3 regions of the Peribacillus sp. TH16 genome follow, and region 2 is predicted to be linked to each of the others. Evidence: riboswitches for the same ligand, from Rfam matches in the RefSeq annotation. Region 2 holds a riboswitch; each other region holds the start of a gene.
The links. A riboswitch is a leader RNA that binds a small molecule or an ion and turns the genes downstream of it on or off. The one in region 2 is predicted to bind glycine.
Positions count from the first base shown of each region.

Region 1: it holds a riboswitch for glycine, as region 2 does, so the genes downstream of both, JFV29_RS10205 (amino acid permease) here and gcvT (glycine cleavage system aminomethyltransferase GcvT) in region 2, are expected to answer to the same signal.
Region 3: it holds a riboswitch for glycine, as region 2 does, so the genes downstream of both, JFV29_RS15060 (amino acid permease) here and gcvT (glycine cleavage system aminomethyltransferase GcvT) in region 2, are expected to answer to the same signal.

Region 1 covers NZ_JAEKEM010000002.1:2,113,512-2,116,800, reverse strand. The annotation lists gene JFV29_RS10205 (amino acid permease) at 153-1,493, opposite strand; glycine riboswitch at 1,673-1,751, opposite strand; gene JFV29_RS10200 (ketopantoate reductase family protein) at 2,307-3,233, shown strand.
Region 2 covers NZ_JAEKEM010000009.1:1,045,181-1,048,469, forward strand. The annotation lists gene gcvPA (aminomethyl-transferring glycine dehydrogenase subunit GcvPA) at 1-42, opposite strand, end outside; gene gcvT (glycine cleavage system aminomethyltransferase GcvT) at 61-1,167, opposite strand; glycine riboswitch at 1,321-1,404, opposite strand; glycine riboswitch at 1,408-1,495, opposite strand; gene JFV29_RS19035 (DEAD/DEAH box helicase) at 1,866-3,289, shown strand, end outside.
Region 3 covers NZ_JAEKEM010000009.1:196,793-200,081, reverse strand. The annotation lists gene speB (agmatinase) at 1-503, shown strand, start outside; glycine riboswitch at 670-770, shown strand; glycine riboswitch at 771-864, shown strand; glycine riboswitch at 1,312-1,414, shown strand; glycine riboswitch at 1,418-1,474, shown strand; gene JFV29_RS15060 (amino acid permease) at 1,840-3,228, shown strand.

The sequences.
Region 1 (3,289 bases), on a different contig from region 2:
ATATCGACTTACAGTACCTTACACTATTTTATTATAAAATTTACTGTGGCTGCAGTATATATTTTAGTAGCACTTCTCTGTGTTAGCAAAATAAATTGAAAAAAAGGAAGGGAGTGTCCCTTCCTTTTAATTCCTGCGACCATGAAAAATAGCTACTTTTTTTTCTGATAATTATAGAGTACGAGTAGAAGAATGAACCAGATTGGCGTCATTAACAGTGAAAGTCGTGTAGCTTCAGCGAATAGCATAACGATTAGGATGAACAGAAATAATCCTAAAATAACGTAATTGATAAAGGGTGTAAAAGGAGCTTTGAATGTAGAGTGGGCTCTCAAGTCCGGACGTTTTTTCGTATATTTGATATGTGAAATCAAGATGATGCTCCAAACCCAAATAAAACAGATGGCACTGATTGTAGTTACTATTGTAAAGGCCTGTTCAGGTATCATTTTGCTTAGCAATGCCCCTAGGGAGACGACGATTGCCGATGTAACCAAGGCATTACTTGGAACAGCATGTTTATTTAATTTTGCTAATTTTGCAGGAGCATCGTTATTATTGCTTAATGTATAAAGCATACGGCTTGTTGAAAATAAACCGCTGTTGCCGGCAGATGCAGCGGATGTCAGGACAACAAAATTGATAATCCCTGCAGCGATTGGAATGCCGATTAGTGTAAAGACTTCTACGAATGGACTGCTTGATGCATCCAGCTGTGTCCAAGGATTGACGCATAGAATGACGAGTATGGCACCTACATAGAAAAGTAAAATTCGGACTGGGATTTTATTGATGGCTGATGGTATATTTTTTTTCGGGTTAGCTGTTTCTGCTGCAGAAACACCAATTAATTCGACCCCTACAAAGGAGAAGACAACCAATTGTAAAGATAGCAGGAAGCCGGATACGCCGTTCGGAAACATGCCTCCGTGGCTCCAAAGGTTGGTGAGTGAAACGGTTCCTGTATTGGTTTTAAAGCCAATGACTAACAGGATGATGCCTACAATAATCAAGGCAATAATCGTGATGACTTTAATGAGCGCGAACCAGAATTCAAGTTCTCCAAACAATTTAACCGTCAATAGATTCAATCCTAACAGAATGACTAGGCATGCAAGAGCTGGTATCCATTGAGGGATATCGAACCAATATTGCATATAGACACCAACCGCAATGATATCGGCCATGGCTGTCATGATCCAACAGAACCAATAGGTCCATCCGGTTACGAATCCAGCCCACGGCCCGATATATTCGGTAGCGAATTCGGTGAATGACGTATAACCGGCGTTGGATAAAAGTAATTCCCCTAAAGCCCTCATAACAAAAAATAAGGCAATCCCTATAATAAGATAGGAAAAGATAATGGATGGGCCTGCTAATTGGATGGCTTTACCGGATCCAAGAAATAAACCGGTGCCAATGGTTCCTCCTATTGCAATTAATTGTATATGGCGATTTTTTAAATCTCTTTTCAATTCCTGTTTAGCCAATTTGAGCATCTCCCGTTGTATATGATCTTAGTCGTGTGGAGCGTTATTCCACATTCCGTGTAGCTCGTTGTTTTCACCTCGCTTATGCCATTGAATGGCAATATCTTGGATTTTGGACAATAAAAAAAGAGATTGGATACTACCAATCTCGTCAGGTTTAAGAATAACAATTCATCATTCGTTACTCTTCTGTCCTTTTGCCTGAGATTGTGAATCCTTCGGCGCTGTACTATGTACAGTCTCTCCAGAAGCTGCTCCTGCTATAGTGTGATCCATAGCATTCAACGCTTGCTAGTATGCGGTTGTAATAAATGTCCGTTTGTAGAAGAATTGAATCTTCCTTCGGTCATTTGTCATTATACTTAAATAACGTCAATATAATATTGGAATTCTATCATTGTTTATTCTATAGGTCAATATGAAAATTGGAAAGTTAGCGGGTAATGTAGTTGGTATATATCAACTCTTTAAAAATAGTGATTGGAAAAGCCATAATGACTGTAGCTGATAGTTAACGGGTACACTTTAAAATCAATACAAAAAACAACAACAAATTTTGTGGTTATCGTTCCTCAGAAAAGTAGACTTCGTTTAAGCCTTAATTTTCCTTTTGGTGATATATATGAACCAAAAGGAAGCTGTAAGGGATGTTACAAACCCCTCGTGTCATTATTGGTATTTCACAATATTGTAGCTTTTCTAGGTGGTTTTTTTCTAAACAATTCATACCATAGAACTGGCATTTTAATCGCGACCGTTTTCCGAATAGTGTGATAATATTTAGGTAAAAAGGTGAAGGGAATTAGAGATGCTATGGCGATAAAGACAGTATCAATTGTTGGATTAGGAGCACTGGGCATTTTATATGGACATCATTTATCAAAGGAAATGCCGAAGAAGAATGTGAGGATTATTGCGGATACAGCTAGAATAAAGAGATATGTCCAGGATGGGGTTTATTGCAATGGTGAGCTTTGTGACTTTCATTATGTAACGCCTGAAGAAATATGCGAGCCTGCAGATTTGATGATTTTTACTGTTAAATTTAGTGGATTGGAAGATGCTATTGAAGCGGTGAAGAATCAAATTGGAAAACAGACGATTATTATTTCTGCTTTGAATGGGATCACAAGTGAAGCGATTATTGGTGAGGCGTATGGAAAGGATAAAGTCTTATATTGTGTTGCGCAAGGTATGGATGCTGTTAAAGAAGAAAATAAGTTGACATACGACCATATGGGCATACTCTGCCTTGGTGAACGGGAACCTGGATTGGTTTCAGAAAAGGTTCAGCAGGTGGCAGATTTTTTTGAAAAAATGAAGGTCCCATATGAGATAGATACGGATATGTATAAGCGGCAATGGGGGAAATTTATGCTGAATGTTGGTGTTAATCAAACTGTTGCTGTCTATAAAAGTAATTATGGTGAAATTCAACGAAAGGGTCATGCAAGAGAAATGATGATTTCTGCCATGAGAGAGGTTATCGTTCTGTCAGAGAAAGAAGGAATTCATTTAACGGAAAGAGATCTGGATTATTGGTTAAGTGTATTGGATACATTAAGCCCAGAAGGAAAGCCATCCATGGCTCAAGATATCGAAGCTCGACGTTACAGTGAGGTTGAGTTATTTGCAGGTACGGTATTAAAATTAGGTGAGAAATACGGAGTGCCTACACTTGTAAACAAAGAGTTATATGAACGAATTGAATTTCTCGAAAGTCAATATAATTTCAACTAAAGTTTGACTTTTTTCTATGATAACTCCCTCACCTTGCTCTAGAACAAGGCCATTTG
Region 2 (3,289 bases):
TTGTTTATCCTGCTCTGTCATGGGTAAGTAACGATGTTTCATCTTAATGACCATTCCTCTCTATTTACGTGGTTTTTTATAAAAAGGTGTTTGTATAATAACAGCTTTCAATCGTTTTGAACGAATTTCCACTTCGACTTCAGAATCCATCACTGAAAAATCTTTATCGATAAGTACCAATCCTACATTTTTCTTCAATGTTGGTGATTGAGTGCCAGTCGTAACTTCACCAATGACTTTATCCCCACTGTATACCTTATAGCCATGACGAGGAATGCCGCGGTCAATCATTTCAATTCCGACAAGCTTACGTTGTGCCCCTTTTTCCTTTTGTTCAGTAAGAACGGCTTTCCCGAAAAAGTCGGCTTCCTTATCCACTTTAACCGCAAAACCAATCCCGGCTTCAATTGGGGTAATATCCGGTGAAAGCTCCTGTCCATAAAGCGGAAGTTTAGCTTCAAAGCGGAGTGTGTCACGTGCCCCTAAACCTATCGGCTGTATCCCTTCTTCTTTTCCTGCATCTAGAATAGCTCTCCAAAGGGCCGGGCCATTTTCACTGTTGCTATATATTTCAAAACCATCTTCACCCGTATATCCTGTACGTGAAACCATCGTGGAAAGCCCATTTATCAGGACATTTTCCTTGAATTTAAAAAAGCCAATTTCACTCAAAAGTGTATCATTAGATAGTTTTTGTAATATTTTCTCTGCCAAAGGTCCCTGCAGTGCCAACTGTGTATAATCGCTTGATACATCCGAAAGTTGGACATCCTCTGAACAATTAGCTTGTAGCCAGTTAAAATCTTTTTCTGTATTGGCGGCATTGACCACGAGCAGATAGTCGTCTTCTGCCTTTTTATAAATGATAAGATCGTCAACAGTACCGCCGTTTTCATAACACATAGCCGTATAAATTGCTCCGCCCTGTTTTAGCTTTGATACATCATTGGTCATCATTTTTTGTAAAAAGGCAAGACTCCCTGGGCCCTTCACATCAACCTCACCCATATGGGAAACATCAAATAAGCCAGCTTTTGTACGAACTGCTTCATGTTCGTCCTTGATACCCGAAAATTGGACAGGAAGTTCCCAGCCGCCAAAATCGATCGTTTTTCCTCCGTATTCACGATAAACCTCAAATAGTGGCGTTCTTTTTAAATTGGTCAAAAAATGACCCCCCTTAGATTTTTTAGATTTACTTTGCTCACTTTTCTAAAAGCTTCTTTCCATTTTGTCAAATCTTCTTATACTTCTCAGCCTGATTCATAATGTGGAAAAAAGGGCACAAAAAAGGACAGAGAAAGCCCTAAAGAGCTTTTTCTCTGTCCTGAAACCTGAAAGTTTACCTATATAATAGGTTTTCCCCTTTGGTGGCCGTCCTGCAACGAGCGGCGCTCTCCAGAGTTGCGTCCAATAAGAGTTCTTTTGCCTGAGAGATTCACTGCTAAGTTTGCTCCTTCGGCGCTACATTCGTAGTCTCTCCCCTTATCTTCACCCGCATATAAATGTGTCTCCACCAATTAGGAAAGTAATTAATCCTACTGATAGTTAGTAAAACCTCTGTGCATTTACAAAATGCTTTCTCTACCAACTCTCCTTAAAACTTCAGAACTTAATGAATGATCTCTAGTCTGTTAATCTGGGATAAAGTAAGAGGCGGTTGCCCATACTATGAAAAACATGAACTACATTCATCTTTTAAGCGTTTTGGGAAATTGGAATTTTCTAAATATACTTACATCCTACCTTAAGAAACTTTTCTCTGCAATATCTTTTACAGAGAAATATTTTTCTTACTTCACATATAAAATGTTCGGGTTTCAACCTTAAATAAGAAAATTATGATTTTAGAAGGAGTAGTTTCAATGAAAATTAATATATCCTTCAGTTCTGATTGGAATGACGAGTTTCTACAAAAGATGGAAAATGACGGTCCATGGGGTAATTGGGAGCTTTATAAATTGGCTGTTCAAATGGAAGAAAACCTCATTATTCCTGATTTTGAAGGTTTACAGGCACCCAAGCATCTTCCACAGCTCACCCCGCTTCCCCACCAATTGGAAGCGGCAAAGCAGGTAGTTGAAAAGATGAATGGAAAAGCCATTTTAGCTGATGAAGTAGGTCTCGGGAAAACAATCGAAGCTGGCTTGATTCTAAAAGAATATATGATCCGAGGTCTTGTTAAAAAAGTATTAATTCTTGTCCCCGCTTCACTTGTAAGTCAATGGGCTTTTGAATTGAATACCAAGTTTCATATTCCGGCTGTTGTTCAAAGAAAAAGCTATGTGTGGGAATCATGCGATGTTGTTATATCATCCATTGATACAGCGAAACGAGCTCCCCATCGAGATATCATTTTTAATCAGCAATATGACTTTATCATTATTGATGAGGCTCATAAACTTAAAAATAATAAAACGAAGAACTATGAATTTGTCCAAAATCTGAAAAAGAAATTTTGTTTATTGCTGACAGCTACGCCAATTCAAAATAAAGTCGAAGAAATTTTCCATCTTGTTTCGTTATTGAAACCGGGACACTTGGGAAATGCAACACTCTTTTCTGAGAAATATAAAGGCAAAGGCCGAAATGTTATTGAGGATGAGCACCTAAAGGAACTCGTCAACACTGTTATGATTCGGAACCGACGGGCTGATACTGGAATTGAATGGACAAAAAGGCAGGTGGAAACAATCATCATTGAATTTTCTCCAACTGAACAAGCCTTGTACGACGCTGTTTCCAAATTTAAGCCTATTTCAGATGGATCGAAGGGAAGTTCTTTTTCAGCACTCACCCTCCAAAGAGAAGCATGCAGCAGCAGAGAAGCCGTTTTTTATACATTGAAAAACATGAAAGCCAAATATGAACAGCCTTCCCCTGACTTTTTAGCAAAGCTAGATGAGCTGTTTGAGAAGGTAAATGAAACAGAACAAAACTCCAAGGCTGAAAAAGCTTTAGAACTCATCAAGAAAATTGATGACAAAGTGATTATCTTTACCGAATACAGAGCCACTCAGCTATATTTACAATGGTATTTACAACAGAATGGAATTTCCTCAGTTCCCTTCCGCGGCGGCTTTAAGCGTGGAAAAAAAGACTGGATGAGAGAATTATTCCAAAAGCAGATTCAAGTTTTAATTGCTACCGAAGCCGGTGGGGAAGGAATAAACCTTCAATTTTGCCACCACTTGATTAATTTTGACCTGCCATGGAATCCAATGAGACTTGAACAAAGAATTGGACGGATTCACCGACTTGGCCAGGAAGAAGATGTCATGATATATAA
Region 3 (3,289 bases), 850 kb from region 2:
GACATGGAAGCTGCATCCGCCGCTTATCTGAAATGAATCATGTTCAAAAGATTTTCCAATTGGGCATTCGTGGAATCAGCAGCAGTAAAAAAGAAGATGTCGATGCTGCCAGAGAATACGGAAGTGTCATCTTGTCTCCCCGCCAAATGAGAAAGATGGGATTTGAACAGGTTTTGGAACTTATTCCAGCAGGTGAAAAATATTATATTACCATGGACATTGATGGCCTCGACCCATCGATCGCCCCTGCGACAGGCACACCTTCTCCTGGAGGCCTGCTTTATGATGAAGTCAACGAATTACTCCATGGAATTGCAAAAAGAGGAGAAGTAATCGGTTTTGATATGGTAGAAGTTGCTACTCCTTACGATCATACGGGAATAACTGGACAAGTGGCAGCGCGCCTCTCATTAGACTTGCTTAGTTATGTTTTAAAAGAAAAAGAGAGAAACCAGGATGCAATCAGCGATCATCAAGAGCAGAACTTCATAAAGAAGCATTAGTCTGTTAAATTTGAAAGCGTTTGCTGATATAAAGTGATTTTCCTCCGTTTTATCTTTTCTTAGTTTCCTGAATATGTATAAAAATAGAGGCGATATCATAAAAAACACTTATGTAAATAATTATCCATTTAGAATATTTAGAGTATTTCAAAAAAACGTATAGCGGTTGACGATTGTGGGAGAGTGCAATGTAGACAGCCACCGAAGGAGCAAGTTCCAAAAAAACCTTGGAACAAATCTCTCAGGTATAAGAACCACAATGGGACGCAACTCTGGAGAGCGCGTTTATAAAACGCCACCAAAGAGGAAGACTCTTTTTAGCATAGAGTTAAACTCTCAGTTAAAAGGACAGAGAAGGGAATGTTGCCAACGTTATCACTTTAAATGTTTTTGTTCTGGTTTGAATTGTACACCAAAACAAGTGAAGTTAGGTGACTAAAACTATTAAGCACATTAAAGATAACTTCGGTATTGAATTGGAGGTTTTTCTTTATGATTTCCAATAATAATGATTACGTAAACAGAGGATGCTTTTATCTAGAAAGCATCCTCTGTAGTGTATATTTGAAAGGTATAAGTAGTTTGTAAAAGTACACTATTATGAACGGTGTTTATCGACTGTAAAAAGCAATCTACTCCTATTCAATTCACAATTCACTTGGGGTACTAGGGGCATATAATTTATGAACTGTCAGAAAGCTCTATCTCTATATTTAAAATTCTGAAAATAAAGTTTTTTCAGATATTTATTGAAATTTCCATTAGAACCATTTATTATACAACTGTTAATGCGATTTTATATCAGCGGATGATAATTGTGGGAGAGACTAAACGCATTGTTTAGCACCGAAGGGGCAATTCCCAAAAAAATTGGGTATGAATCTCTCAGGTAAAAGGACCACAATAGGACGCGTCTCTGGAGAGAGCTATGAGCCACCAAAGGAGTTAAACTCTCAGGTAAAAGGACAGAGGAAAGATAGGAGAACACCTATCTTTCCTATGCCCTTTTTATGCTGGGAAAGATAGCACAAACGAAAAAAGGAGGATTGTGCTATGAAATTTATTAAAGAATGAGTCTTTCTATTCAATTTTCCTGACTACAACTTTTACCTTAGAGAGAATCTGCAATAGGTTGAATGCAATACCTTTATCTTTTCAAAGGCTTGGTAGATTATGTCGAGGTTTGCACCAGAACCAGAATATTTATCAGCAACATATTGAGTAATATTATATTAAAATTGTAAGCGTTTTCTTTGTTGGGTTGAATAATAATATGTCAAAATTTTATCGGAATATTATTATTCAATTATCTGGAAATTAGGGAGTGGGAAATCATATGCAGGAACAAAAATTGTCGAGAGGCCTAAAAAACAGGCACGTACAACTAATCGCTATTGGCGGGGCAATTGGAACGGGATTATTTCTCGGTGCAGGAAAATCTATTCACTTAGCAGGACCATCGATTTTATTTGCTTACATGATTACAGGCGTCATTTGCTTTTTAATCATGCGCGCTCTTGGAGAACTACTCTTAACCAATTTGGAATATAATTCTTTTGTTGACTTTGTAAAAGACTATTTAGGTAATATGGCAGCATTTATCACCGGTTGGACCTACTGGTTTTGCTGGATTTCAATCGCAATGGCCGACTTAACAGCAGTTGGTCTTTATACCCAGTATTGGTTTCCCTCCATACCACAGTGGATGCCAGGTTTAATTGCGCTTGTCATTTTGCTATTTATGAATCTAGCAACCGTAAAACTTTTTGGCGAAATGGAATTCTGGTTCGCATTAATTAAAGTTATCGCTATTCTAGCACTTATAGTTATCGGTATTTTCATGATTATTAAAGGCTTTTCCACAGATTCAGGCGCAGCCAGTTTCACGAATCTATGGAGCCACGAAGGTATGTTCCCAAATGGAATAAATGGATTTATCCTCTCATTCCAGATGGTAGTGTTTGCGTTTGTTGGTATTGAACTTGTAGGACTTACAGCAGGTGAAACAGAAGATCCAGAGAAAGTTATCCCAAAAGCAATTAATAATATTCCTATTCGGATTATAATTTTCTACATTGGCGCACTTATTGTCATTATGAGTGTTTATCCGTGGAATGCAATCATCCCATCGGAAAGCCCATTCGTCCAAGTATTCGTGGCTGTTGGTATCGCTGCAGCTGCTGGTATCGTCAATTTTGTCGTCCTAACATCGGCTGCTTCGGCATGCAACAGCGCAATCTTCAGTACAAGCCGGATGGTATACTCACTTGCCAAAGATAAAAATGCACCTGTGCCATTTGCAAAACTTAATGCCCGTAAAGTACCTTCCAATGCACTGGCCTTTTCAACTGTCGTCATTCTGACTTCCGTTGTTTTGAACTATTTAATGCCAGAAGGAGTATTTACGTTAATTACAAGTATTTCTACAGTATGTTTCATCTTTATTTGGGGAATTACTGTCATCAGTCATTTGAAATACCGCAAAACAAGGCCAGATCTAGCGAAAATGAACAAATTTAAATTACCACTTTATCCAATTTCTAATTACTTGATCCTTGCTTTCCTAGCTTTCGTACTTGTTGTGCTTGCACTTGCGGAAGATACTCGTGTTGCCTTGTTCGTAACTCCTGTTTGGTTTATTTCGCTGATTGCGATTTATAAGATGCAGAAAACGAAGGCAAATCATGCGGATCAGGCGAATCAGAAAGAGGTAGCGGAAAATTAAGAGGCTACGGACAAAAGTCAGGGACCTACTATTAACTTTATCAAAATAGTCAACTTGCAAA